One region of the Salicibibacter cibarius genome, then DNA from elsewhere that is predicted to be linked to it. Evidence: a T-box and tRNA genes for the amino acid it is inferred to sense, from the RefSeq annotation. Region 1 holds a T-box; the other holds one or more tRNA genes.
What was found. A T-box is a leader RNA that pairs with one kind of tRNA and senses whether it is charged. The one in region 1 lies ahead of pheS (phenylalanine--tRNA ligase subunit alpha), so its partner is inferred to be a tRNA-Phe.

Region 1 (7,356 bases):
GGCCATTCATGAAGAGCTGGACAAGCATAAAGATAAAGTTCGTTATGAGTTAACCCCGATGAGCACCGTCATTGAAGGTGATATCGACGATTTGTTCACCGTCATTCAAGCATTGCACAATGTGCCGGTGCAGCGCGGATGGACAAGAATTTCTACCGATATACGCATCGATGACCGAAGAGACGGAGAAGCCCATACGCTTGAAGAGAAAAAAGCACGCGTCAATCAATTTAAAAAATAAACTGCAAAAAGGCGAACGGGAATGCTCCGTTCGCTTTTTTTCGCAGCTTCATGGCGCCTGAAAAAAGCTGCTTCGCTTGAATTCGGTCACCATAACCGCTCTATGACGCCCGAAAAGAGCTTCTTGGATCAAATTCGGTCACCATGAGCTCTTTATGAGGACTGAAAGAGCGATTGGCTCTCGTTTTCGGTTGCCATAACCGCTTCATGGCGCCTGAAAAGGTCAACGTCGCACAAGTTCGGTCGCCATGCTTTCGAAGCTCGGACAAATACACGAGGGAGCGAACGAAATCTGTCCGAACCTGGGCCTGCCTCGGACAATTTTACGAGGATGTAAGCACCAACTGTCCGAATCAAGGGTTAGCTCGGACAGTTTCCCAACGAAGTAGCCGTAATATGTCCGAACGAAGCCGGGCCCCGCTCTGAATCCGGCCCTGCCCCAACGCTTGTCCGCCGCCATTATACGCACGCCCTTCACACGCATACCGAGCGATGAGTTGTAAATAATAACGCTATCTTATGTTTACACTTTAAGATTAACTGAGGGTGACGGATTAAAGTATAAGAAAAATTAAGGCTTTCGCCAGACTTGGTGAAAAGCCAATTTTTTCTAATGAAGGAGCGCTTTTTAATGGCAGATCAACATACCGAAGAAAAGTTTTCGGAAACCGCTTGGCAAGCATCGGTAGACCTACCGGATTTCGAACCGTTAAAAGATAATATGAAAACAGATGTTGTCATCGTTGGCGGAGGAATCACAGGCATTACAGCCGCGTATCTTCTCGTTCAAGAAGGCTTGCAAGTTGCGTTGGTAGAAGCCGGGAAGCTGCTCAATGGCACAACCGGTCATACCACCGCGAAAGTAACCGCTCAACACGGGTTGATCTATGATGAATTTATCCAACATTTAGGAAAGACAAATGCAAGGCTTTACTATGAAGCGAATAAGGAAGCGATGGCATTTATTCGTGAGACGATTGACACGCATGGGATTAACTGTGATTTTCGCACGGAAGACGCTTATCTTTACGCAACGACTCCGAAATATAAAAAGAAATTGGAAAAAGAAGCAGCGGCTTATGAAAAACTGAACATCGATGGAGGGATTCTTGAAGAGCTCCCGATTGATATAAGCGTTAAAAATGCGTTGGTGATGAAAGACCAGGCCCAGTTTCACCCGCTCCGTTACTTGGCGCCGCTTGTAAAAACCATCGTTGATAAAGGCGGGCGGATTTTTGAGAACACGACCGCCGTCCATGTGGAACGGGGGGAGGAACCATCCGTGATCACTCGTGGAGATGCCCGTGTCCAAGCGAAATATATTTTATCTTGTTCCCATTTTCCGTTTTATGAAGGGACCGGTTTTTATTTTACAAGGATGCACGCGGAGCGTTCCTATGTCGTTGCCATAAAACCGAAAATGGCGTACCCGGGCGGGATGTATATAAGCGTGGATCAACCGACGCGTTCGCTGCGTTCTGCCAACATTGATGGCGAAGCGTTAGTCCTAGTCGGCGGGGAAGGCCATAAGACAGGTCAGGGTATAGACACGCATGACCACTACAACGCCTTGCAAACGTTCGGGGAAGACGTCCTCGGCATTGAAAAACAAGTCAACCGCTGGTCCACGCAAGATTTGACGACACTTGACAATCTCCCTTATATAGGCCATTTGACCTCACAATCTTCCGAGCAAAACATTCTTGTTGCCACCGGTTATCGAAAATGGGGGATGACTAATGGGACGGCTGCCGCGCTGTTGCTTAAAGACCTTGTGTTGGAAAAAGAAAACCGATACACGTCTCTTTTTACACCGTCCCGTTTTTATGCTGACCCCAGTCTGAAACATTTCCTTCGTGAAAACTTCGATGTGGCGAAGCATCTCGTCGAAGGAAAAGCAGAGACCTCAAACAAGGAAATGAAAGGCTTGGCAAAGGACGAAGGGGCTGTCGTGCGGATCGACGGAAAACGCAAAGGGGCGTACCGGGATAAAGATGGTGAACTTCACGTCGTTGACACAACATGCACACACGTGGGCTGCGAGGTGAATTGGAACGGCGCGGATCGCACTTGGGATTGCCCATGCCACGGATCAAGGTTTTCCTATTCCGGGGAAGTGATCGAGGGTCCGGCTGAAAAACCGTTGCAAAAAGAATATAAAGTGAAACTTCCATCAGAGGGGGTTTTTCCCTCTGATGGTTAGTTGAACGAATCGGGGTGTTAGTCGCCCGTTAACTCCCGTTGAAGCGGGAGTTTTACGGGCGCTTACCACCGGGATAAAATGATTGAAAGCATGATGAGCGAACGGTCCGGTTATTGACCCATGACTTGAACAAAAAGTTAGCACCGCATTCCCCTTCAAATTTAGTGGGGGTTAGGCGCTAAGATCATGGTCTGTTTATTTTTAAAATCATAGTGGTTAAGTATAAGATTAGACTTTGCATAAAGGGTAAGGTATAATGAATTCAAACAAATGTTCCGTTATAATTAGATGACCTTGGGATACTTTTAGAAGGAGGGTTTGATGATGAACATAGCCAAAACGCTGTCGCACAAGATTACGAATCACTCTCGTATCTTTGACGCAACACTGGATATCTACAACGACGCACTGACTTTTATTACTTTTATTATCGAAGTGATAGACAAAGAGTTTGATAACCTTGATGAGATGACGACGAAATCTATCGTTCCTGCGGTGGAACGGCTCATCCATACAACTGAATCAAATCCTTCTCCGAAGTACCGGGCATTTAATGCTCGTTTTCATAAATTTCCTTCATACTTTCGAAGAAGCGCCATTGCTGCGGCGTTTGGGAAAGTGAAAAGCTATCGTTCCAATTTGCGTAACTGGGAAGAAGAGAAAGCAATTGCGCTTTCCGAAGGAAAAAATTTTAAAAAGAACCCTCCGAGGTTGCAATTAAAACACAAGGAATTCCCGGTGTTTTATCGAGGTAATATGTTTAACCGAACATCGGATAAAACGGCTCAAATCAAAATTTTTGATAATAATGACTGGGTCTGGGTGGATATCACCTTCAAAGACCAAGACTTATATAAACGCGGCGTTTGGGATTGGAAAGAAAACAACCCTACGCTTGTTAAAGCCGGAAAAAAGTATTTCCTAAACGTTAGTTATCAATCAAACGTGACATTAAATAAAACCAAAATCAACGACCAAAAAATATGTGCGGTAGACCTCGGAATTAACAACTCTGCGGTTTGTTCGGTGATGGATATAAAAGGCACTGTCTTGGCTCGAATATACGACCCTGTCTTCATTCATTAGCCTTACGAAAGCATTAGAGTCGCCGAAGGCGTCTTAACCGCTTTTGTTTGCGCTGTATTTAAGATAAGGGATGCTCCATCAAAATCTTTGATTTAGGTGGAGAGGTTCACACAGATAAAAAAATGGATTATACTGTTTGTTATACAAGCATATTGAAAAAACAATGAAAGAGCGTAGTACTTGGAACACTGGCGGCCAGGAAGGGGGAGTCATGGATTGAGAGCTCCCCTGCGTTAAGAGCTTTGGAATTCACTCCGGAGTTGGCACTGAAAGCAAGTCTAAAAAAGTGTACCGGGCGCAAGCCGTTATTTGCAAGAGTGAACGATAGTTGCTGTCGTTAACAAGGGTGGTACCGCGAAACCTTCGTCCCTTTTTTAGGGGGCGGAGGTTTTTATTTTTAACAAAGGAGGACACACGAAATGATTGAACGATTAAAGGCGCTTGAATCGGAAGCGCTCGAAGCCGTACAGGCTAGCGATGACAAGAAGGCTCTAGAACAAGTGCGCATCCGTTATCTGGGGAAAAAAGGAGCCATTACGGAGGTTCTGCGCGGGATGGGGCAACTATCAGCCGAAGAACGTCCTGTCGTCGGCCAAAAGGCTAACGAGGTTCGCGAAAGTATTCAAGAGGCACTGGCTAATAAAGGGGAAGTTTTTGAGAAAGCCGAATTGGAACAAAGGCTTGAAGAGGAAGAAATCGATGTAACATTGCCGGGAAGGCCCATGAATCAGGGTTCCACTCATCCGCTTACAGCCGTTGTGGAGGAGATCGAGGACATTTTTATCGGCCTTGGGTTTGAAGTAACGGAAGGGCCGGAAGTGGAGACAGATTATTTTAATTTTGAAATGATCAATTTGCCCCCGAATCATCCGGCCCGGGACATGCAAGATTCCTTTTACACCAGTGAAGATACCCTGTTGAGAACGCAAACGTCACCGGTGCAGGCCCGGACGTTGCAAAAGCATGAAGGCGAGGGCCCGGTTAGGATTATTTGTCCGGGGAAGGTCTATCGCCGCGACGAAGATGACGCCACCCACTCCCATCAGTTTATGCAAATCGAAGGGCTCTACGTGGATGAAAATGTGCGAATGAGTGACTTGAAAGGAATATTTGATACATTTGTCAAACAGTACTTTGGCCAAGACCGAGAGATTCGATTGCGCCCGAGCTTTTTTCCATTTACGGAACCATCGGCGGAAATTGACGTCACTTGCGGCATTTGTGCAGGCAAAGGTTGCCGAATATGCAAGCAAAGCGGATGGATTGAAGTGTTAGGTTCGGGGATGGTTCATCCGCGCGTTTTGGAATTAAATGGATTTGATCCAAATATTTACAGTGGCTTTGCTTTTGGCATGGGCGTGGAACGCTTTGCCATGTTGAAATACGGGATCGACGATATCCGCCATTTTTACACGAATGACACGCGTTTTTTATCACAGTTTCAACATTTGTAGAAAATAAGAAGGAAGGTGAAGCGACGATGCTCGTTTCCTATCAATGGTTAACGGATTATATCGATTTATCGGACACAACCCCGGAGGAAGTTGCTGAAAAGCTTACCCGGGCTGGGGTAGAGGTTGATCGGCTCCATCGCTATCATGACGGGATCGATGGTGTCATCGTCGGTGAGGTGAATGAGACAGCCCCTCACCCGGAAGCCGAAAAATTAACGGTATGCCAAGTAGATGTAGGTGACCAAACGAAGCAAATCATCTGTGGGGCAAGCAACGTGCAAAAGAGCCAAAAAGTTGCCGTAGCGATGCCGGGAACGACCTTGCCTGGGAATAAAAAAATAGAAGAAACGACGATTCGCGGAGAAACATCCGCGGGCATGATTTGCGCATTGGACGAGCTTGGCTTCAATGAGCAGTTATTGGCGAAAACAGAACAAGGTCAAATTGTCGAATTGCCGGCAGAGGTCGCGACGGGGCTTGATGCGCTTGAGGTCCTCGGTTTGAATGATGTGATTATGGAACTTGATTTGACGCCGAACCGTCCGGATTGCTTAAGCATGCTCGGGGTCGCTTACGAATTGTCCGCGTTGCTGGACCGTCCGATTCATCATCCCGATTACACCCATGGGGTGATTCGCAAAAATGCTGCTAACCGCATCGCCGTTGAAGTGACAAATGGCGAGGATGTCCCTTATTACGGAGCTAAAGTGATCGATAAAATAACGGTAGCCCCATCGCCGTTATGGTTGCAAACACGTTTAATGGCCGCAGGTATTCGACCGATCAATAATATTGTCGATATTACGAACTATGTATTGCTCGAGTATGGACAACCCCTTCATGCGTTCGATTATGAACGGTTTGGCTCGGAGAAAATCGTAACGAGACGGGCGGAACAAGGAGAAAAAATCGAGACGTTGGACGGTCAGGAGCGAACGCTCTCCGGTGAGGATGTGTTGATCACGAATGGCAATGCCCCCGTTGCGATCGCGGGTGTGATGGGCGGCGCGTCAACAGAAGTACAGGCGGACACAACAAGTGTGTTGCTGGAATCGGCACAATTTGATGCATTAAATGTTAGAAAAACATCCGGAAGGTTAGGGTTGCGCAGCGAATCAAGCCAACGATTCGAAAAAGGATTGGATTTCGAACGAACCGCCGAAGCGGCGGAAAGGGCCGTCACGTTAATGGAAGAGATTGCTGGCGGCGTTGTGCTAAAAGGTACGGTGGAATCAGGAGAATTACCGGCTGTTGTGCAAGAGGTTCATCTTAGTTTGGAACGATTAAATACGCGGCTTGGAACGGAGCTTGAGCCGGAGGAAACCGAGGCGTTGTTGCATCGGCTCGATTTGGAAGTGACGGATCTGGGAAATGAATGGCGCGTCCGTATACCGTCAAGACGCCTTGATCTTTCGATTGAAGAAGATTTAATCGAAGAAGTTGCCCGTCTTTATGGCTATGATCGTATTCCGACGACATTGCCGGTCGGCGCGCGCTCAGCCGGCGCTTTGACCGACGAGCAAAAGAGTCGCCGCAAACTCCGCCGTTTTCTTGAAAGCACGGGGATGCAAGAGGCAATCACTTACTCCCTCACAAGCGTACAAAAGGCAGATCAATTTTTACTGCACGAAAGTGATCGGAAGATGGGTGTGCTTATGCCTATGAGTGAAGAACGGGAAGTGCTGCGAAGAAGCCTGGTCCCTCACCTTCTGGATGCCGGCGTCTACAACGTGAATCGTCAACTTGAAGATGTCTTTTTGTTTGAAATTGGGACCGTCTTTGAACCGTATGCAGATGAAAATAAGCAACCGGCGGAGCATGAACATGTAGCGGGAATATTAAGCGGCCAGTGGTACAATCATGCTTGGAACGGGGAAGAAATCCAGGTCGATTTCTATGTCGCAAAAGGAATTGTTGAAGGCATGTTAAAACAAGCGGGGAAAGAAAATGAAGCGGTCTTTCGCGCCCGTAAACGGGAAGGCATGCATCCGGGGCGATCCGCGGAAGTGCTCATCGATGGCGAAACCGTTGGTTTCCTTGGACAACTTCACCCACTCGAACAAGAGGCTCAAGGGTTGCAAGCGACTTACGTGTTTGAATTAAATGTGGAAAAGCTATTTGCCGTAGACAATGAAGACATTCGCTATCAACCCCTCCCTCGCTTTCCGGCTATCCGAAGGGATTTGGCCGTTGTTGCCGATGCAAACATTGCTGCAGCTGAAGTGGAAGCGGTCATCGTGGAGGCCGCGGGAGAATGGCTAGAAGATATTCATCTGTTTGATGTCTACCAAGGAGAAAATATCGAAGCCGGCAAAAAGTCACTCGCCTATTCGCTCCTTTATCTAAACCGTGAGCGTACGCTGAAAGACGAAG
Region 2 (7,356 bases), 1.0 Mb from region 1:
GATTTAGATAATATCCAAAGGCATCTTTCGTTCCGGTTTTGGAAATACTTTATCAATCTTTCGAAGATCTTCTTCTGACAACTCGATCGTGGCGGCTTCCGCATTTTCAATGACATGGTTTTGGCCAGTACCTTTCGGTATCGCGAGCACGCCGTTCGTCCGAATCGTCCAGGCGAGCGCGATTTGCAGAGGTTTTGCTTCATGTTTCTCGGAAATTTCTTTAATAATCAGGTTGTTCATTAATTGACTGATGAGTGAACCACCTTGGCCAAGGGGACTGTATGCCATCACCGGCATTTGCTGTTCTCGTTGCCAGGGAAGAAGATCATAATCAATTCCTCGTGAACCCAAATGGTACAGCACTTGGTTTATGGAACAATTGGAACCATGCTCTAATTCCGTGAGTTCTTGCATATCCGAGGTATCAAAGTTGGAAACCCCCCACCGCAAAATTTTACCTTCCTTGCGGAGCGCTTCCAAACCTTCCACCGTTTCCTGGAGCGTTCCCCCCGATAAACCACGCCAGTGCAAAAGGTACATGTCCAAATAATCGGTCTGCAAACGTCGCAAACTGTTTTCACAGGCTGTATGGATTTTTGACAGGCCTGCATTGTGGGGATAGACCTTGGAAACTAAGAAAGCTTCGTCTCTGCGATCGTCGATGGCTTCCCCGACAATCTCTTCAGACCGGCCGTCCCCATACATTTCTGCGGTGTCTATGACGCTCATTCCGAGATCAAGGCCGAGTTGCAAGGCTCTGACTTCATCATTTTTGCTATCGGAATGCTCCCCCATTTTCCATGTGCCCTGTCCGATCCTTGGAAGGGCGGTACCGTCGGGCAATGTCACTGTGCGGTTTTGCAATGCCTTTTTGATCAGATCCGAACGCTCCATTTTATTCTGCCTCCTATCGATTAGGATTATTTCATATCGATGATTGCTTACACCAGTATATCAGGTGCAACGACGAAGCGGCCAAAAGAAAACCTTTTGTCTTTTTGCATAATGAAGCAAAGGGTCCGTAGCCGGTAATTCAAAAGCCTGCGTATTTTTGTGAAAAGATGCCTTGGCATGCTGTAACAGCCACGGCTGATGGTGGATATCAAGGGCATATAAATGTCGCCGATGCGTCGTATATAAACGGTACCGTTCGGTGAGCCAGTCATCCAAGGTTCCGATTTCTGCTGTAAAAACGTCAGACGTCGGTTGGTAGACGGTTTCAAATATTGTCTTCGGACGATGGCTGTGATAGCGAATGACCCCTTTTTCCCTTTCCACCTTCATATCGGCATAAAAATAAGGAAGGTGAAACAGCGAGCGTGCCGTGAGCACAGCTAGGCGGTGATCAGCATCCAGGCTAAAAAAATAAACACCGGTTTGTCCTTTAAATGTGACATACGTTCGTACATTTATTTCCGGAAAGGCATGCGCAAATGGCACCGGTGGAAGAAAACGGGCGCGTAATTGTGTGATTTCAAACGGAATGACGCTAATCCAAGCTTGCTCTTCATAGGTATCAATCTCCAGAGGGTCTGGAATTTTCGCTTGCAATGTTTCCGGGGAGAGCGGCCAATGGGCGAATAATACGTCTTTCCATGTCTGGGTCATGAGCCAAAGTCCATGAGGAAGCGATTGAGGCCGGTGTGTCGTCTGTTTGGGCATAGGATCACTCCTTTTGCGAACATGCGCTTAGGGTTTTCCAACGAGTAATTTGCCATTCCCCATTGCATTTAAACGCCGGACGTGCTAAGATAAATTTTGTCTTTGGGCTTAATGAGCCATTAGCTCAGTTGGCAGAGCATCTGACTTTTAATCAGAGGGTCGGAGGTTCGAATCCTCCATGGCTCACCAATTCTTAGAAAAACTTGGATTTCGCCAAGTCCTTATAGCGGAAGCCTTAGTTTTACTTATACTTTAATCTTTTAACAAAGTTAAACATTTTAAAGTGCATAAAATGGGCCTGTGGTGTAGCGGTTAACATGCCTGCCTGTCACGCAGGAGATCGCGGGTTCGAATCCCGTCAGGCCCGCCATATACATATTGGCTCGATAGCTCAGTCGGTAGAGCAGTAGACTGAAAATCTACGTGTCGGCGGTTCGATTCCGTCTCGAGCCACCATGTTTATAATATATGTACCCCGGAATGCGCCCGGGGTTTTTCTGTATGCAATAATAAACGTCATTAAACGCGTAGCTGTGTTACAATACTTGTAGAATATAGTGCCGGAATTACGAAATGGGGAGAAAAATCATGAATGAAAAAATACTGGTTGTCGACGATGAGCAACCGATTGCTGATATTCTCGAATTCTCACTGCAGAAGGAAGGCTTTGAAATCGAAGTTGCCTATGACGGCACGGAAGCGATTGAAAAGGTAGATGCCTTTAAGCCTGATCTCATTTTACTCGATATTATGCTGCCGAATAAAGACGGGATGGAAGTGTGCCGTGAAGTCCGCAAAAATTATGATATGCCGATTATCATGCTTACGGCAAAGGACTCGGAGATCGATAAAGTGCTCGGTCTTGAATTGGGTGCTGATGATTACGTAACCAAGCCTTTTAGTACCCGTGAATTGCTTGCGCGTGTGAAAGCGAATATTCGCAGGCTTCAAGTTGTCCCTGAAGCAGATCGAAAAAATACCGGGGTTAAGCAAATCGGGGACTTGACGATTGATCCGGAAGCTTATCTCGTCCGTAAACGGGGGAATCCGATTGAGCTTACCCATCGGGAGTTTGAATTAATCCATTATTTAGGAAGTCATATTGGACAAGTGATGTCACGAGAAGACCTTTTACAGTCCGTCTGGGGCTATGACTATTTTGGAGATGTACGTACCGTTGATGTCACGGTGCGCCGGCTACGGGAGAAAGTAGAAGATAATCCCAGTTATCCGAACTGGATTATTACAAGAAGAGGGGTAGGTTACTATCTTCGGCATCCCGAACAGGAGTAGAGTTGGATGAAGCGAATCGCGGGTTTCTTTAAATCTTTTCAATTTAAATTAATATTTATATACGTCATGCTTTTGCTGATTGCGTTTCAGGTTATCGGAATCTTTTTCATGGATCGTCTGGAAGAACAGTTTGTCGACAATCATCGGGGTGCATTGGAAGACCAAATGAGTTTGCTCTCTTATAATATTGAACAAACGCTTATACAAGAAACGGATGATACGGATCAAAATGACATGAACGAAGAAATTAACGATTTAATTTCCCGTTATGAAGTGAATGAGCTAAGCAGTACCGGATCCACCATTCAAGTAGTGGACAGTCAACAGAATGTGCTAGCCCACAATCAACACGGAACGCAAAGCGGTGGATTGCTGAATACGGAAATACGTGTCTCCCAGGCATTGCTTGATCAAGAGTCGAACGAAATGTTGTTGGACCCGGACACCGGCCAACGTATGCGGGTAATCACGCAACCTTTGCATGGAGACGATGATGAAGTCATTGGAGCCATTCATTTGGAATCATCGATGGAAGATATGTATGACGAAGTGACGCAAATTAATAACATTTTTATGACGAGCGGAGGCGTTGCCTTGGCAATTACGGCGATGATCGGCGTCCTTCTATCAAGAACCGTTACTCGTCCGATTAAAGATATGCAGAAACAGTCTGCGGTGATGAGTGAAGGAGACTTCAGTCGTCGTGTTCGTGTTTACGGAAATGATGAAATCGGGGAGCTCGCCTCTTCCTTTAATACGTTGGCGATGAATTTAAAGGAAGCGAACGCCACAACTGAAGGAGAAAGGCGGAAGCTTAGTTCTGTCCTTTCCCATATGACAGATGGCGTGATTGCCACGGATGAACTTGGCCGTATTATTTTGCTCAATAAACAAGCGGAAATCTTGTTATCTTTAGACAGTGAAGGGGCAAAAGGCCGGCCTCTTCCCGACATATTGGATCTTTCGGGACAGGTTGCCCCCAGTGATCTCTATGATTATACGGAACCGTTGATTTTGGACTTCAGTGATGAACGCGGAGATTCTCTTATAGAAGCGAGCTTTTCCGTTCTCCGAAGCGAAAGCGGTTATGTGACCGGTTTGATTACAGTGCTTCATGATGTCACGGAAAAGGAAAAATTGGAGAGAGAACGTCGCGAATTCGTAGCAAATGTTTCCCACGAGTTACGCACGCCGTTAACGACATTAAAAAGTTACATGGAAGCATTGGAAGATGGTGCCATAGCAGATGAAGATCTTGCCCCGCGCTTTTTGAATGTCATTCAAGTGGAAACGGACCGCATGATTCGCCTCGTGAATGACCTATTGCAATTATCGAAAATGGATGTGCAAGAGCATGAGATTTATACAGAACGCCACGACTTGATTCATTGGTTGCATCACTTGGTGGATCGGTTTGAGATGCTTGTTAAAGATCGAGACGTTTCGTTTGTCCGGCGTTTCTCCCAAGGACCGATTCAAGTAGATATGGACAGTGATAAAATGACCCAAGTGTTGGATAACATCATTTCCAACGCGCTCAAGTTTTCTCCTGAGGGCGGCACGATTACGGTCGGGGCGGAGCTAAAAGAAAACGAGGCATTGATTGATATCCAGGACGAAGGGCAGGGAATTCCGATAAAAGACCAACATAAAATATTTGATCGTTTCTACCGAGTGGATAAAGCCCGGGCCAGAAGCTTGGGTGGCACGGGCTTGGGATTAGCCATCGCGAAAGAAATGATTGATGCACACCAGGGTTCGGTGTGGGTATCCAGTGAGCCGGGCCAAGGGACAAGCATAAAGATATCCTTGCCTTTGGCATCTTCTGGCGAGGGATGTGAAAGCAATGGTTGAGCATGTGAAAACCGTGTTTCTAAGCCTTCTGGTGATCATTAGCCTAATTCTTACCTGGCAATTATGGACGTATCAGCCTGAGCTGGGGCTTTTGGATGAAGAAAGCGTGGAGGAAAGTGAACAACTCGCTGACCAAGTGGAACTGGCCGATGTGGTCGGGCCGGCAAACATCGCTTTTCATCGTGATAATGAACAGTGGATCACTGTCCACGGGTCTTTCGATTTCGTTGATGATATGACGACAGATTTATTTTCCTCTGAATGGAGTCACTTCGAAATGCTGGAGGGCGTCGGACAAGAACGCGTCTATGAAAGTGACGAAGATAAAATTGAGTTGATTTTCCCGACACCTCTTCCATTAACGCTCGTTGAAAGTTGGTTTGAAGACGATCCATCCATTGCTGAGCAAGAGGAAAACACATTTCATTTTGAACGATTGCTCATGGTAGATGAAGGCGGGGCTTTGCGTGTCCAACTTGTTTCTTTTGACGATGAGCAGGTACTGGAAGGGTATATTGATATGGACATCGAAACGTTTCAGACGTATATGGAGCAGATGGACGGGAGTAGCGTTTCCTACGCAACCGAAGCACATGTGGGGGAGGACAGCGGTTCTTTGCAAAAACCTGTTTATTTGCCATCGGAAACGATTTCTTACCCTCAACTGCAATTTAATACCACAAGCATTGATGAAGAAGCGCTTCTCCCTTATTTGTTTCCGGACCAGGAATCCGTAGTCACTCCGGATTCGGGAAGTTACGCGCAAGGGGATCAGCTTTATCATTCTAGTGACCGGCAAATGCGGGTAAGCCGATTCGGCAATTACATTGAGTATGACTACCCTCAAAATGAACTATCCGATGGCCGGGATGAACAAATCATTTCCGATGCCTATACGTTCATTAATGCACATGGCGGCTTTACGAATAATTATCAGCTCTATGATTGGAATGTGTCCGGGGGTGGCGAATCTGCCCAATTCCGAATGCATGTGGACGGTATGCCTGTGCTGGATACAAATTCTTCATGGCTTGACTATGCTTCCATTAATGTGACACAGCAAAATGATGTCATTTCCAGTTATGACCGTCCCGCTTTTATGTTTGATGAGAACGAGCCTTTAGATGAAAATCCGGAGGGTCAAATGCAGGAGCTCCTTGATGGTGAGGAAGTGTTGGCAGAGGTTGAAGAAAGTAACTCTCTCGAGCTCGATGACATCGAAGATATTCGCATCGGTTACGCACTGGAAAGAGTAGATACGTACGTCTATGTCGTTCCCCATTGGTATGCAAAAAGCGATGGTAGCTGGATCCGGTTGGATGGCGAGGATCAGGAAGGTGACTTGAGTGGATTGGAATAAAACGAAAACGATTTTTATTTTCACATTTATACTTTTAAATGGCTTTTTGATCGCTCAATTGTTCAATCACATGGAAAATCGCGAAAGGGACGTTGAAGTAGAGGATAACCTGGAAGCTCAGTTAGACCATCAAAACATTGACATTGAGACGGAGCTTCCGAATGAGGAAGTTGCCCTTTCCGTCGTGCGTAGCCGTACTATGGAAAGCCTCCCTGAGGAAGCGGAAAATAGCTATGACGACGCCGATGTTATCAGCGATGTTGAATTTGATTCGGAGACCGGGGAGCTCTCCGTTTGGCTCGAGGAACCTTATGAGATTGATGAAGAGGACGCTTGGCAAGAGCGGCGTGAATTTATAGACACGCACGTATACGATGGGGACGCGTATCGGTTTGCGAGCAGGGATGAAACACAAACGGATTATTATTCCAACCATGAAGATCGGACGCTGATTGCCCCGAGAAATACGCATCTCACCATTTATGAAAATGAAGAAGGGGCGATTGATTCGTTTATCCAACAGTTTGTTCATACGGAGAACATGGCGGAGCAATCGATCAGTCCTGCATTGGATGCCATTGATACACTCATTCAGGAGAATGCACTAACGACCAACTCCACCGTTACGAATGTTGACTATGTGTATTATAGCGCGCTCTCCGAAGAATACGTGAGCAACGAAGTGATGTACGCCCCTTATTACCGAATTGTGGTTCAGGAAGAATTTGAAAATGAAGACCAACGACCGGATGTTTATCTGGTGTCTGCAGTAGAAGGAGAGGAGACCATCCGGGAGCCTTAGGAGGACTTTATTGTATGGGGATAGCTTTTAGCGTTTTAGCGAGTGGGAGTACGGGAAATGCTCTGTATGTGGAGACAGACCAAACCAAACTTTTAATCGATGCGGGGCTTAGCGGAAAAAAAATCGAGAAGATGTTCCGACAAATTGGCCGTTCCTTATCGGATGTTGACGCATTGCTCGTCACTCATGAACATAGCGATCATGTGAAAGGGGTCGGCGTGTTGGCCCGTAAGTATCAATTGCCTGTCTATGCAAATGAGCGTACGTGGAAGCAGATGCGTGATGCGATCGGACCGATTGATAAAGAGCAATGCTTTCATTTGGAAACGGGGGATGTACGAACGTTTTCCGATATGGATGTGCAATCATTCGGTGTCTCCCATGA

Region 2: it encodes a tRNA-Phe, which carries the amino acid that the T-box ahead of pheS (phenylalanine--tRNA ligase subunit alpha) is inferred to sense. The anticodon was not compared.

The regions. Positions count from the first base shown of each region.
Region 1 is NZ_CP054705.1:3,431,392-3,438,747, reverse strand. It holds gene HUG15_RS17410 (MTH1187 family thiamine-binding protein) at 1-241, shown strand, start outside; gene HUG15_RS17405 (FAD-dependent oxidoreductase) at 872-2,443, shown strand; gene HUG15_RS17400 (hypothetical protein) at 2,768-3,529, shown strand; T-box leader at 3,684-3,903, shown strand; gene pheS (phenylalanine--tRNA ligase subunit alpha) at 3,949-4,983, shown strand; gene pheT (phenylalanine--tRNA ligase subunit beta) at 5,010-7,356, shown strand, end outside.
Region 2 is NZ_CP054705.1:4,462,495-4,469,850, reverse strand. It holds gene HUG15_RS22540 (aldo/keto reductase) at 4-894, opposite strand; gene HUG15_RS22535 (YqjF family protein) at 955-1,662, opposite strand; tRNA gene HUG15_RS22530 (tRNA-Lys) at 1,776-1,851, shown strand; tRNA gene HUG15_RS22525 (tRNA-Asp) at 1,957-2,032, shown strand; tRNA gene HUG15_RS22520 (tRNA-Phe) at 2,043-2,118, shown strand; gene yycF (response regulator YycF) at 2,251-2,955, shown strand; gene walK (cell wall metabolism sensor histidine kinase WalK) at 2,962-4,809, shown strand; gene HUG15_RS22505 (YycH family regulatory protein) at 4,802-6,169, shown strand; gene yycI (two-component system regulatory protein YycI) at 6,156-6,971, shown strand; gene HUG15_RS22495 (MBL fold metallo-hydrolase) at 6,986-7,356, shown strand, end outside.